Regions from separate parts of the Buttiauxella sp. BIGb0552 genome, predicted to be linked through region 1. Evidence: predicted binding sites of a transcription regulator. Region 1 holds the regulator's gene; each other region holds the start of a gene.
What was found. Region 1 encodes PurR, which represses purine synthesis genes. Its sites were predicted from a motif close to CANGCAAACGTTTGCNTG; they were not measured.
Positions count from the first base shown of each region.

Region 2: glyA (serine hydroxymethyltransferase) is a predicted target of PurR. The motif match lies at 2,390-2,407, and genes of this name have one in related genera.
Region 3: cvpA (colicin V production protein) is a predicted target of PurR. The motif match lies at 3,145-3,162, and genes of this name have one in related genera.

Region 1 is NZ_SODY01000001.1:187,165-192,134, reverse strand. Features, by position in the region: gene EDF88_RS00875 (Grx4 family monothiol glutaredoxin) at 1-160, opposite strand, end outside; gene EDF88_RS00870 (C40 family peptidase) at 523-1,371, shown strand; gene sodB (superoxide dismutase [Fe]) at 1,564-2,145, shown strand; gene EDF88_RS00860 (YnhF family membrane protein) at 2,198-2,287, opposite strand; gene purR (HTH-type transcriptional repressor PurR) at 2,583-3,608, shown strand; gene punR (DNA-binding transcriptional activator PunR) at 3,628-4,539, opposite strand; gene punC (purine nucleoside transporter PunC) at 4,655-4,970, shown strand, end outside.
Region 2 is NZ_SODY01000004.1:37,695-42,664, reverse strand. Features, by position in the region: gene EDF88_RS12340 (ROK family protein) at 1-731, shown strand, start outside; gene EDF88_RS24690 (hypothetical protein) at 788-961, shown strand; gene glyA (serine hydroxymethyltransferase) at 1,019-2,272, opposite strand; gene hmpA (NO-inducible flavohemoprotein) at 2,665-3,855, shown strand; gene glnB (nitrogen regulatory protein P-II) at 4,030-4,368, opposite strand; gene glrR (two-component system response regulator GlrR) at 4,441-4,970, opposite strand, start outside.
Region 3 is NZ_SODY01000004.1:261,748-266,717, reverse strand. Features, by position in the region: gene argT (lysine/arginine/ornithine ABC transporter substrate-binding protein ArgT) at 1-14, opposite strand, end outside; gene EDF88_RS13360 (UbiX family flavin prenyltransferase) at 310-879, opposite strand; gene purF (amidophosphoribosyltransferase) at 990-2,507, opposite strand; gene cvpA (colicin V production protein) at 2,599-3,087, opposite strand; gene dedD (cell division protein DedD) at 3,255-3,983, opposite strand; gene folC (bifunctional tetrahydrofolate synthase/dihydrofolate synthase) at 3,973-4,970, opposite strand, start outside.

The DNA of each region.
Region 1 (4,970 bases):
TCTGTAAAATATCAACGTACGCGAAACGCTCACCACAAGCGGATAGCGCCTGCACAGCCTGGGCGGAGAAGCCACAGCTAGGCAGTTTCGGAGAACCTTTCATATAAAGAAGAATTGGGTTCTCAGTAATCTGTTGTTGGATTTTTTCAATAGTGCTCATTGCTTGCTTCCTCAAACCAAGTGCTGGCATTAGTCTGCCATTGTAGCGATTGACGCCCTCTCCAGAAAACACCATTTTTTATAGGGCTTTTCTGTCATACGCGATGGAGGGACAACATGTATCAAGAATAACACTTTTCCCGCCACTGAAAATCAGCAAATGACCCTAAGCCTGATCAATAAATAGCCTTGCAACCATTAGTTTGGTTAATTTTTTTGCGTCCGGTAACGAAACAGCAAGACGAATAGTAAAAGGTTATTAACTTTATCGTGCTTAATAGATTAGAATCGGCGGGTTTCGCAAAATCATACACGGGCATGATGGTTTTTCTCATGCATTCATTTTCACCAGGGGATTGTCGAGTGGCGCGGATAACAAAAATTTCTATCACGCTCTGTGCTCTGCTATTTACCTTGCCGTATACACCATTGACGCATGCGTCTGAGCACGCTCGTCCCGTGGCTGCGCAAAAAGCGCACGTTGTTAAAAGCACAACGAAGAGCACAGAAAAAAGCAGTAAGAGTAAAACCACTACCACCAGCAAAAAAAGCACCACCTCAGTCAAAACAGCCAGCAAGAAAAAAGAAACAACTGCCGCAAAAAGTAAAACCGCCCAAAATGCCAGCAGCGCTAAAACAAAGAATCTTGCAAAAAACTCCCGCAATAAAACCTCTAAGCTCGCAAAAGTCCAGCCTGTTACTTTCACCGAAAAATGCAGCAAGCCGCGTAAAGGCCATAAAGCGCATTGTGTAAAAGTTAAATCAGAGCAGCCAACGACGATTGCTGCGGCGCATAAAGTCCGTGTGCAAAAAGCACAAAAAACGGCAATGAACAAATTGATGGGCCAGATAGGCAAACCGTATCGTTGGGGTGGCACCTCGCCGGTTACCGGTTTCGATTGCAGCGGTCTGGTTTACTACGCATACAAAGATTTAGTGAAGTTCCGTATTCCTCGTACCGCTAACGAGATGTATCACCTGCGTGATGCCTCATCTGTAGATCGTGGGGAGCTTGAAACTGGTGATTTGGTCTTCTTCCGCACCCAAGGTCGGGGCACCGCTGACCATGTTGGCGTGTACGTGGGCAACGGTAAATTTATTCAGTCACCGCGTACCGGACAAGATATCCAGATAACCTCACTAAGCGAAGACTACTGGCAGCGCCACTATGTCGGTGCCAAACGCGTTATGACCCCTAAAACAATTCGTTAAACTCTATTTATCGAAAACCTGCGCCTGCCCTTCCCTGGGCAGGTGAGTTCCCTCTTTTGCTTATCCTTTCAATTTGTTACCCTAAACCCGCACTAAAAGTGATGTTTAACAATAGATACCCAAAATAATTCGAGTTGCATCGCAGCCAACAAAGATGCAGCTCGAAGTATGAAGGGTAATAAGGAGTCAGCAATGTCGTTCGAACTACCTGCACTACCATATGCAAAAGATGCTTTAGCACCGCATATCTCCGCCGAAACTCTGGAATACCATTACGGTAAACACCATCAAACCTATGTCACTAACCTGAACAATCTGGTTAAGGGCACTGCGTTTGAAGGTAAAAATCTCGAAGAGATCGTTCGTACTTCCGAAGGCGGCGTGTTTAACAACGCAGCACAGGTTTGGAACCACACCTTCTACTGGAATTGCCTGGCACCAAATGCTGGCGGTGAACCAACTGGAGAGCTTCTGGAAGCCATTAATAAGTCGTTTGGTAGCTTTGCTGAGTTTAAACAGCAGTTCACTGATGCAGCTATTAAAAACTTTGGCGCTGGCTGGACCTGGCTTGTCAAACAAGAAGATGGCGCTCTGGCGATTGTCTCTACCTCAAACGCGGGTACCCCACTAACAACAGCGGCAACACCGTTATTGACTGTGGATGTGTGGGAACATGCGTACTACATCGACTACCGCAATGCTCGTGCTGGCTATCTTGAGCATTTCTGGGCGTTGGTGAACTGGGAGTTTGTTGCTAAGAATCTGGCAGCATAAAACCTAAAATATATGGGCCGCGATTGCGGCCCATTTTAATCAGAGCGATGTATCAGTGCAGTACGGCGGTTAACGCGCCACACACAATCAGTGCCAAAACAACAACCGTGGTCATGATTGAAAATTTCAGATCGGTACTCATTAGCAAACTCCTTTTATTACCCTACAATCGGTGTGTCGGCTTGATTTTCCCACAATCAGACATAAAAATCCCCCTGGTTTTAACCTGATATCGCTTTTCCCTCTTTCACTTTTCTCCTGGATAGGCCAAAATCCCACGCTAATTTATTGCGTACCATCTACTCAACGCCCTCCTCCCGTTTTATGTCGCAATCCCGGCATACCTGCAACCTTAACGTTGCCTCAGGAGTTGGCGTACGCAAACGTTTAACACATTGGTTATCAGGGGTTTACGATATGGCCCGGAGTGAAATTTAATGGCGACAATCAAGGACGTAGCGAAGCTCGCAAACGTTTCCACCACAACCGTATCACATGTGATTAACAAGACCCGTTTTGTGGCGGAAGAAACACGTAACGCGGTCTGGGCGGCAATCAAACAATTGCACTATTCGCCGAGCGCCGTCGCGCGTAGCTTGAAAGTTAATCACACCAAAACGATTGGTTTGCTAGCCACTTCTAGCGAAGCACCCTATTTTGCCGAGATAATCGAAGCTGTCGAAAATAGCTGCTTTGAAAAAGGCTACACCCTGATTTTGGGTAATGCGCACAATAATTTCGAAAAACAGCGCGCCTATTTATCCATGATGGCGCAAAAGCGCGTCGATGGGCTGCTGGTGATGTGCTCTGAATATCCGGAATCATTACTGACTATGCTTGAAGAGTATCGTCACATCCCAATGGTTGTGATGGACTGGGGCGAAGCCCGCGCAGATTTCACCGACTCCGTTGTCGATAATGCCTTCCACGGTGGCTATCTGGCTGGACGTTATTTGATTGAACGTGGTCACCGCGAAATTGGTGCAATCCCTGGCCAAATGGAGCGTAATACCGGTGGCGGCCGCCATGCTGGTTTTATGAAGGCGCTGGAAGAAGCTGGGATCGCTATTCCTGAGAACTGGATTGTGCAAGGTGACTTTGAACCTGAGTCAGGCTACCGCGCCATGCAGCAGATTATCGGTCAGTCTCAGCGCCCTACCGCAGTATTCTGCGGCGGCGACATTATGGCGATGGGCGCAATTTGTGCTGCTGATGAAATGGGTTTACGCGTACCGCAGGATATTTCCATTATCGGTTATGACAACGTGCGTAACGCTCGTTATTTCACACCGGCATTGACCACCATTCACCAGCCGAAGGACTCGCTGGGTGAAACAGCTTTCAATATGCTGCTGGATAGAATCGTCAATAAACGCGAAGAGTCGCAATCAATTGAAGTACATCCGCGCCTGATTGAACGCCGTTCTGTGGCTGATGGCCCATTCCGCGATTACCGCCGCTAAAATAGTCAATGGAGCCTGTCTAAGCAGGCTCCTGCAACCACTCCTGATTCATCGTCTCACTATCCCCTAAATACTCCAGCAGCCAGGCCAGAGCTGGCGAAGCATCATTTTGCCGCCATGTCAGGCAACATGCCGCGTCCGGGAACGGGTTATCGAGCGTCAGCTCACTCCACTGCCCTGAAGCCAACCACGGCTTTGCTATATGCAATGGCACCATACCAATACATAAACCCGCGCTAAGACAATCAGAGCCAGATTCCCAGTCTGGAACCACAACTCGACGCTGGTTATCCAAAAGCCAGGTAATACGCTTCGGTAGCGAACGGGAGGTATCTTCCAGTACTAACGACGGCCAGGCTCGCAGATCATCATCACTTAAGGTTCCGCCCTGCTGTGCCAGTGGGTGATTTGATGACACCACACAGCGCCAACTCAACGTCCCCATATCGCGGAACGCATAACGCCCCCCGACAGGAATAGCTTGTGTCGCACCAATCGCGACTTCAACTCGCCCATCAGCCAGCGCATCCCACACGCCGTTAAACACTTCCTGGAATATACGCAGTTCGATATCCGGAAAATGACGATAAAAATCCAACACCAACTGACGCGTTCGTTCAGGTTTAACGATGTTATCAACTGCGATAGCCAGGTGCCCGCGCCATCCATTTGCGATCTGTTGACACTGCTGCCGTGTCGTCATCATTTTTTTGATAACAGAGCGGCCTTCTTTCAGGAAAAAGACGCCTGCGGGGGTTAATTCAACATCCCGATGGCGACGTTCGAATAACGGAACCGCTAACCAATCTTCAAGTTGCCGTACCGTATAGCTGATAGCTGACGGAACGCGGTGCAGCTCTTGTGCTGCACCACTGAAGCTGCCATTGCGCGCTACCGCATCTATCACTTCCAGCGAATATTCTGACCACATTTCTCTGCTCACAAAATTTTTGAACGCAACCTACAAATATTAGCGTTTCACAAGCCTATTTGCACTCCGTACACTCTCGCGGCGATCAACCTGCAAGATAAAACAAGAGAAAATTATGCAACCATCAAAAGGATTTCTTATCTGGCTGGCTGGATTAAGTGTTCTGGGCTTCCTTGCCACAGACATGTATCTGCCTGCTTTCGCTGCCATTCAGCAAGATTTACAGACCGATGCCTCCGCCGTTAGTGCGAGCCTGAGCCTGTTCCTTGCGGGCTTTGCGTTTGCCCAGTTAATGTGGGGGCCGCTGTCAGACCATTTCGGACGTAAACCAGTTTTGCTGGCCGGTCTGAGTCTGTTCGCCGTCGGTTGTATTGGAATGTTGTGGGTAGAAAGTGCCACCGCTCTGCTGGTCCTGCGCTTCGTTCAGGCCG
Region 2 (4,970 bases), on a different contig from region 1:
CAGGCGTTTCGCAAACCATGCCGCAGGCTCCGTGGCGTGAGCCGGTAGAAATTAAATATCTGCTGGAGGAAAAGCTTGGTGTAACGGTAAGAGTCGATAACGACTGTGTGATGCTGGCGCTGGCAGAAAAATGGCAAAACCCGGCAAACCGCCAGGATTTCTGCGTGATAAATGTGGATTACGGGATTGGTTCATCGTTTGTCATCAACGGGCAGATTTATCGCGGCAGTTTGTATGGCAGTGGGCAAATCGGCCACACCATTGTGAACCCTGATGGCATGGCCTGTGACTGCGGGCGCTACGGCTGTCTGGAAACCGTCGCATCGCTTTCAGCGTTAAAAAAACAGGCGCGTATCTGGTTAAAATCGCAACCTGGTTCGGCACGACAAGACCCGGAAAATGTCACCTCCGCACAGCTTATTTCAGCCTGGCATAGTGGCGATGAACAAGTTCGTAGCTGGGTAGAAAGTGCAGCTAATGCCATTGGGCTGAGTTTGTATAATTTCCTTAATATATTAAATATTAACAATATTTTGTTTTATGGTAGAAGCTGTGGATTTGGCGAGGACTGGCTGGCAACCATCAATCGGCAGATTGGGTTTAATCCGTTTGACCATGGCGATGCGCTAAAGATTAATGCGACACAAATTAGTTTCGGCAAGCTTTCGCGGCCACAGCAAGTGATGGGAATTGGTTATTTGTATGTGGAAGCCACGCTGGGTAAAGAATAAGCCGTGAGGAAATATTCCCCGGATATCCCAGTCAACATCTGGCAAGGAGTGAAATTATGCATAAAGCAGGTGTGATTATTTTCGGGCTGTTATTGGCAGGTTGTGCAGCCCAGACGGTTAATACCCCGCCCCCCTTATCGCCAATGGATGCCTGTATTCAGGCAACTCAGAGCAGCGATACCGTAGCCACTGCGAAGAACTGCAGTTTAATCACGCGCGATCAACATTAGCCATCAAAAACAACAAAGCCCACATAACGTGGGCTTTAGTGACTTACGTAGCGGAAATTATGCGTAAACCGGCAAGCGGGCGCAGATATCCAGAACTTTTTGCTTGGTGCGTTCGATAACCGCTTCGTCGTTGATGCTATCTAACACATCACACATCCAGCCAGCCAGTTCGCGAACGTCTGCTTCATTGAAGCCACGGCGAGTCACCGCTGGAGTACCGATACGGATACCAGAAGTCACAAACGGGCTCTTCGGATCGTTTGGCACGCTGTTTTTGTTCACGGTGATATTCGCGCGACCCAATGCAGCATCAGCTTCTTTACCGGTCAGGTTTTTATCAACCAGATCCAGCAAGAACAGGTGGTTGTCAGTACCGCCAGAAACCACTTTGTAACCACGGTCCAGGAACACAGAAACCATTGCTTTTGCATTCTTAGCAACTTGCTGCTGGTAAGTTTTGAACTCAGGTTCCATTGCTTCTTTCAGTGCAACAGCTTTACCCGCGATGACGTGCATCAGTGGGCCGCCCTGCGCGCCTGGGAAGACAGCGGAGTTCAGTTTCTTATACAGCTCTTCGCTGCCGCCGTTCGCGAGGATTAAACCACCGCGTGGGCCTGCCAAAGTTTTGTGCGTAGTGGTTGTCACAACGTGTGCATGTGGAACCGGGTTCGGGTAAACGCCCGCAGCAATCAGGCCAGCAACGTGTGCCATGTCCACGAACAGTTTCGCATCAACCATGTCTGCAATTTCACGCATTTTTGCCCAGTCAACCACGCCTGAATAAGCAGAGAAGCCACCGATGATCATTTTCGGCTTATGGGCTTTAGCTTGTTTTTCCAGGTCTGCGTAGTCGATATGACCGGTTTCATCGATACCATAAGGAACGATGTTGTACAGCTTGCCGGAGAAGTTTACCGGGGAGCCGTGAGTCAGGTGGCCGCCATGTGCCAGGTTCATACCCAGAACGGTGTCGCTTGGTTCCAGCAAAGTGGTGTATACCGCGAAGTTAGCCTGTGAACCGGAGTGCGGTTGCACGTTAGCGTAATCAGCGCCGAACAGCTCTTTTGCACGGTCGATAGCCAGTTGTTCAACGACATCAACGTATTCGCAGCCGCCGTAGTAACGTTTGCCTGGGTAACCTTCGGCATATTTGTTAGTTAACTGAGAACCCTGAGCCTGCATCACGCGCGGGCTGGTGTAGTTTTCGGAGGCGATCAGTTCAATGTGCTCTTCCTGACGTACTTTTTCTTGCTCCATGGCCTGCCATAAATCGGCATCGTAATCGGCAATGTTCATTTCACGTTTTAACATTCGCATCTCCAGACTCAGCTAACAGTAAAAATTCGAACAGCTTTGAGGGCTCTCTCAAACAACGGGCAACAGTGTAAACCGAATTGGTATCAGGTGATAGGTCTTGACAGAGGTTTTTACGCAAACGATTGGCTCGGCGTCCTGCAAGGGTTTGAAGCCAAAAGTGGCAAGCTATTTCTGCGGATATTAATTCATCATCAACATGCAGAAATTTCACGTTCTGTGAGCCGAATCGACTCAGTAAGTATCCATTTACAATGTAGTGCTTTTTTTTAATCCGATAATTTTATAAGATGCATTTAAAATACATCAATTAGAAAACCCTAAATAATTCGAGTTGCATCTATCACCCCTGCGGCTTGAAATATGACGGGTATAAAAGGAGCCATACCATGCTTGACGCACAAACCATCGCTGTTGTGAAATCCACCATTCCCCTGCTTGCCGCAACCGGCCCAAAACTTACCGCTCACTTTTACGATCGCATGTTCAGCCATAATCCTGAGCTGAAAGAAATCTTCAATATGAGCAACCAGCGCAATGGCGATCAGCGTGAAGCGCTGTTCAATGCCATCTGTGCATACGCGGCTAATATTGAAAATCTGGCGGTGTTACTGCCAGCGGTAGAAAAAATCGCGCAGAAACACACCAGCTTCCAGATCAAACCGGAACAGTACGACATCGTCGGCGGTCACCTGTTAGCAACGCTGGATGAAATGTTCAGCCCGGGCCAGGAAGTATTGGATGCGTGGGGCAAAGCGTATGGCGTGCTGGCAGGCGTGTTTATCAATCGTGAAGCGGAAATCTACCAGCAAAACGCGGCGAAAAATGGCGGTTGGGAAGGCACTCGCGCCTTCCGCATTGTGGCAAAAGAGCCGCAGAGCTCACTTATCACCAGCTTTGAATTTGAACCGCTGGATGGTAAACCAGTCGCGGATTATCAACCAGGCCAATATCTTGGCGTATGGCTGAAACCTGAAGGTTTCCCGCATCAGGAGATTCGCCAATATTCATTGACCCGCAAGCCAGATGGCAAAAGCTATCGCATTGCGGTGAAACGCGAAGATTTGGGCCAGGTTTCAAGCTGGTTACACAACCACGCGCAGATGGGCGATGAAGTGCATCTGGCTGCGCCTGCTGGTGATTTCTTTATGGATGTGAACGGGCAAACGCCAGTTACGTTGATTTCAGCAGGTGTTGGCCAAACGCCGATGCTGGCAATGCTCGATACGCTGGCGAAAAATGACCATAGCGCGCAGGTGAACTGGCTCCATGCCGCTGAACATGGTGACGTACATGCATTTGCGGATGAAGTGAATCACCTGGGTGAACAGTTGCCACGCTTTGAGCGCCACGTCTGGTATCGCACACCATCCGAAAGCTGCCGTGCACAGGCAAAATTTGATAGCGAAGGTTTGATGGATTTACTGACCCTGGAAAGCAAAATCAGTGCACCAGATATGCAGTTCTATCTTTGCGGCCCGGTAAGTTTTATGCGTTTTGCGGCGGAGCAGTTGGTGAAGCTAGGCATAGGGCAGGACCGAATTAATTATGAGTGTTTTGGCCCGCATAAAGTGATGTGATTTATACTCTTCATACTTCGAGTTGCAGGTGCGTTGGCTGCACCCGTTCGCCCCAGTCACATAGTTATCTATGCTCCTGGGGACTTGCGGCCAGGTCGCCTTCCTGCGACTCGAATTATTTTGAGTATTGAAAATGGCGAGTAATATCAATTTAACTCCCGCCATAAAGGCCAGTTAAATCGCGGCGTCGTCTTCTTCGCCAGTACGGATACGCACCACACGCGCCACATCAAAGACAAAGATTTTACCATCGCCGATTTTACCAGTTTGCGCAGTGCGGATAATGGTGTCCACACAGGTATCAACGATGTCGTCTGTGACGACAATTTCAATTTTTACTTTTGGCAGGAAATCCACCATGTACTCGGCACCACGGTACAGCTCGGTGTGCCCTTTCTGACGACCAAAACCTTTAACTTCAGTTACCGTCATGCCGGTGATGCCAACTTCTGCCAGCGCTTCGCGCACGTCATCCAGTTTGAACGGTTTAATAATCGCATCAATTTTTTTCATGGTATTTCCGGTTCCCGCACAACTCAAGTGTGCTGCCTGGTTACAGTAATCGTGGTTTCAAATTACCACAAACTACTCTTTAAAGTCATTGGCATCGAGTTCATGCCTTGAGAGTAATTTGTAGAATTCAGTACGGTTACGCCCCGCTACGCGCGCGGCCTGGGTAACATTACCTTTAGTCATTTGCAGCAATTTTCGCAGATAGTTCAGCTCGAACTGATTACGTGCTTCAACGAAAGTTGGCAGTGCAGTATTCTCGCCCTCCAGAGCCTGCTGAACCAGCGCTTCGCTGATAACGGGAGCGGATGTCAAAGCTACGCACTGTTCAATCACGTTAACCAACTGGCGCACGTTGCCAGGCCAACTTGCCGCCATCAGGCGCTTCATGGCGTCGGTCGAAAAACTGCGCACAAACGGCTTATGGCGATCGGCAGACTGGCGCAATAAATGATTTGCCAGCAAAGGCACATCTTCCGCGCGTTCTTGCAGGGCAGGGATTTTCAGGCTCACTACATTCAGGCGGTAGAACAAGTCTTCACGGAACTCGCCACGCTCCATCGCTTTAGGTAAGTCGCGGTGGGTGGCAGAGAGAATGCGCACAT
Region 3 (4,970 bases), on a different contig from region 1:
ACTTGCTTTTTCATACATAACCCTCAGGTGGCTGATCTTATTATGTGTAACGTCGTGTTGTGTTTGCTTTGTGTTGCAGACCAGAGTTGCAGTTCCCATGCCACTTTTTCTTGCGTGGAAGAAAGTGCGCGGCTTTGTGTTAAATAAAAGTTACAACTCTGTCACGAGAATGAAAGATAGCAGGTCTGGTATGAGGGAAAAGCATTAACGGTGGAAAATAGCGGATAAATGTTCTGGAAGTGATCGGGGTTACAAAATCGCCCCATTTTGAGGCGAAGGGTTTTGTGATGCACCACACTGGCGCAATATTTATGCGCCGTTCCAGCGGGTGAACAAGTCCTGTGGTAGCTCAATATCAAACTGGTCGAGTACCCGATTGACCGTCTGGTCGATGATGTCCTGCACGCTTTGCGGGCGATGATAAAACGCCGGCATTGGCGGCATAATCACAGCACCTAATTCGGCGGCCTGAGTCATTAAACGCAAATGACCAAGATGCAGCGGCGTTTCGCGCACGCAAAGCACCAGCGGGCGGCGCTCTTTCAGCACCACATCTGCCGCACGCGTCAGTAGGCCATCGGTATAGCTATGGACAATGCCAGAAAGGGTTTTAATCGAACAAGGTAATATCACCATGCCGTGCGTCTTAAAAGAGCCTGAAGAGAGGCTGGCGGCGATATCACGGGCGTCATGAACCACATCAGCCAGAGCCTGAACTTCACGCAGGGAAATATTGGTTTCTAAGGCAAGGGTCTGGCGAGCAGCGTTACTCAGAATGAGATGAGTTTCGATATCGGGTAATTGTTGCAGTACCTGAAGTAGTCGCACACCGTAGATTGCACCACTGGCACCTGAAATTCCAACAATTAACCGTTTCATATTTTAGTTCGCCCGAGGAGTTTATCTGGGCTGACTTTGCCGCAAGATGGGCAGGGATGCAAGAAATGGTAACCCTCTCCTTCCGGGAGAGGGTTAAGGTGAGGATGGCTTTAACCCTCGTTGTGCATCTCTAAGTTTTCCACTTCATTCTGACGGGCAATCGCTTGTGAATCGTCATTACGCAGTGACTCAAGATATTCAAGGTATTCGTGATCCACATCTTTGGTCACATAGATACCGTTGAACACCGAGCATTCAAACTGCGTGATATCCGGATTCTCAACGCGTACAGCCTCAATCAGATCGTTCAGATCCTGGAAAATAAGACCATCGGCGCCAATCAACTGACGGATCTCGTCAACTTCACGGCCGTGAGCAATCAGTTCGTTAGCACTTGGCATGTCGATGCCGTATACGTTCGGGAAACGAATTTCCGGTGCCGCTGACGCGAGGTAAACTTTCTTCGCACCGGCTTCACGTGCCATTTCGATAATTTGCTCAGAAGTGGTACCACGCACGATGGAGTCATCCACCAGCAGAACGTTCTTATCGCGGAACTCAGCACGGTTAGCGTTGAGTTTACGACGTACAGATTTACGACGCAGCTGCTGGCCCGGCATGATAAAAGTACGGCCAACGTAGCGGTTCTTCACGAAGCCTTGGCGATATGGCTTGTCGAGAATACGCGCGATTTCGAGCGCGATATCGCAGGATGTTTCTGGAATCGGGATAACCACATCGATATCCAGATCTTCCCACTCGCGGGCAATTTTCTCACCGAGTTTTTTGCCCATCTCAACGCGTGCGCTGTAAACGGAAATCTTGTCGATAAAGGAGTCCGGACGCGCGAAGTAGACGTATTCGAATAGGCAAGGGTTGCTGGTTGGGTTATCAGCACACTGGCGGGTGAACAACTGCCCTTTCTCAGTGATGTATACCGCTTCACCCGGTGCGATATCACGCAGGAATTCGAAGCCCAGGGTATCAAGCGCAACGCTTTCGGAAGCCACCATATATTCAGTGCGACCGTCGTTCAAATCACGCTTGCCCATTACGAGTGGGCGGATGCCGTTTGGATCGCGGAAGGCAACCATACCGTGGCCGATAATCATCGCAACACAGGCATAAGCACCACGAATCTGGCGGTTAGTCGCGGCAATGGCGGCAAAAATGTTGTCTGCTTCCAGAGGATAGTTGCGGAAGTTATCCAGCTCACTGGCGAAAATATTCAGCAGGATTTCAGAATCGGAAGTGGTGTTAATGTGACGACGCTTTTCTTCGAACAGCTTCTGGCGCAGTTCGTGGGCGTTAGTCAGGTTACCGTTGTGTGCAAGGGTAATGCCGTACGGAGAGTTAACATAGAAAGGCTGGGCTTCAGAAGCGCTGGAACTACCCGCTGTAGGGTATCGCACATGACCAATGCCCATGTTTCCTTGTAAGCGTTGCATGTGAATGGCACCAAATACATCACTCACCAGTCCATTAGCTTTGCGTAGACGAAAACAGTTTAAAGCATCAATGGTGACGATGCCTGCGGCATCTTGTCCACGATGCTGAAGCACCGTTAACGCATCATAGATAGACTGGTTTACCGGCATGAAACCGGCGATACCGACAATACCGCACATGTTGTCTTTTCCTCATCGTGAGTCTGTTTTTCTGGCGTTAATTGAAAATAAAATAGCCAGAAAAATCAGACTCTAAGCCATAACCCCCGCCCTAAGGCCGAGGCAAGAAACTTGACGAGCTTTGCAGATAGTCAAAGAACCATCTGATGATGAAACTGAATTGCGGGATAAGCTGCGACTTTTGCCAGTCGTCACTCTTCGAAAAACCAGTAAACGTATCAAGAAAGAACAGAATGGCGGCGACGATCAATGCTCCACGTAAAGCACCGAAACAGATCCCCAACACCCTGTCTGTACCCGACAGGCCGGTTTTCTCAACCAATGCGCTAATCACATAATTGACTATCGCACCGACAATGAGTGTCGCGATAAAGAGTATCGCGATAGCTATTCCATTACGTACCAGTTCGTCTTCAAAGCCTGTGAACCAGACTGACAGGTAAGTGTAGTAATGACTGGCGACAAAGAAAGCACAACCCCAGGTCACCAGCGATAACGCTTCACGCACAAACCCACGAATAACACTAATCAGAGCCGAAAAACCGATGACTGCAATAATGGCGTAATCTATCCAGACCATGAACAAATCTCACGACAAATCGCCCTGACGTCCAGTTCGGGGCGCATTCTAACAGAAAAAGAAAACGTTTGCGTAGGGATTTCCTTCCCTCGCGTAAATAAATAATGGCGTTGAAAAAATGCTCAACGCCATTAAAAACTTGCCCTAAATCCCGCCGCTCTGCGGGTTTATCTGGCCGTGTAAGTCATGACCACACCGTTCAGCCCGGAAAGCGAATTCAGCTCGCCCAAAGACGACTTAAGTTTGTCTTTCGAAGCGTCCGGTCCCACCAAAATACGGGTAACTTTCCCCTGCACTGGTGTCGACGGTGACGTGTAAGCACGGAACCCAGCGCCGCGTAGTTTACCAACAATTTCATTCACTTTGTCGGCATTCTTTAATGCACCTAGTTGCACGACGTAAGCTTTGCCGGTTGGCGCTTGTTCGGTCGTTTCTTGCTTCGCAGGTTTCTCAGGTGCTGGCGGTTCTTCGTTCATCATCGCCAGACGTTCTGCCGTTTGATCAATCTCAGCCTTACTCTGCGGTTTTTCGACCTGCTTAGGTTTCGGCTTTTCAACGACAGGTTGCGGTTTTGGTTGAGCACGGGCGACCGGAACTTCATCAATACCCGCACCACCATCACTTGGCAGTGAGGCGATATCTAATCCTGGTGCTGCTGCCGTACCCGCTCTCACCTCTTCTGCGGCACCTTCAGGTGGCTGAGAAGGGAGTGCCTGAGTTGCGACAGGCAACATATCCGGCTCAGCGGTATCCCCTGGTTTTGGAACCAGAGGAATGGCTGCGAATTCATCCTGATAATGCTTTTTCTGACCATCGAGCAGCCCTGGCAGGATAATGACCCCCAGTGCGACCAAAATGATGGTCCCTACTAATCGATTTTGAAACTTACTCGCCACCTGTTTTCTCCGCGTCCAGCGCTTCCATTACGTGGGCTACTGTATGAAATGAACCACACACCAGCACGGTATCATCCTCTGTTGCTGCACTCATCGCAGCATTCCAGGCTTGCGCCACTGTGCCGTAGACTTCACCCTGGCCCAGATGCTCAATCAGTTGCTCGGCCGTCGCACCGCGTGGCCCTTCCAGAGGAGCACAATACCAGCTATCAACTTGATGAGACAAATTTGCCAGCGTACCGGCGATGTCTTTGTCATGGAGCATGCCAATTACCGCCAACACTCGCCCACGCTTGGGTAGCTGCGCAAGGCGCCCGGCAAGATAGGCCGCCGCATGGGGATTATGCGCCACATCGAGAATAACCAAAGGGGCCTGCGAAATAATCTGGAAACGGCCCGGTAGTGCCGCCTCTTTAATCCCTTGAATAATAGCTTCAACACTGACATTTAGCTGGCTTGCACGCAACGCGGCCAATGCGGTCGCCGCATTTGGCTGTGGGACTAACGGCATAGGCAGCTCGTTGAGTTCACCCTGTGCGTCTTTAAAACTCCAGCTGTTCTCACCCACTTGATAAGACCAGTCGACATCACGGCGCAGCAGATGAGCACCCTTTTCAGCCGCTACATCAGCAATAGTGTGTGGCATATCTGGCTCGCCCACCACAGCAGGTTTACCACCACGGAAGACCCCAGCTTTTTCACGTCCGATACTTTCACGGTCTGGCCCCAGCCAGTCTGTGTGATCAAGGGCGATACTGGTGACAACGGCTACATCGGCATCGACAATATTGGTCGCATCCAGGCGACCACCCAGGCCGACTTCAAGAATCACCACGTCCACAGCCAGTTGCTTAAACAACAATAGCGCTGACAAGGTGCTGTATTCAAAATAGGTCAACGATGTTTCGCCACGCGCGGCTTCAATTTGTGCAAATGCCGCCGTGTGGTATGCCTCGTCCAGCTCTTCACTTTGTACGCGCACGCGCT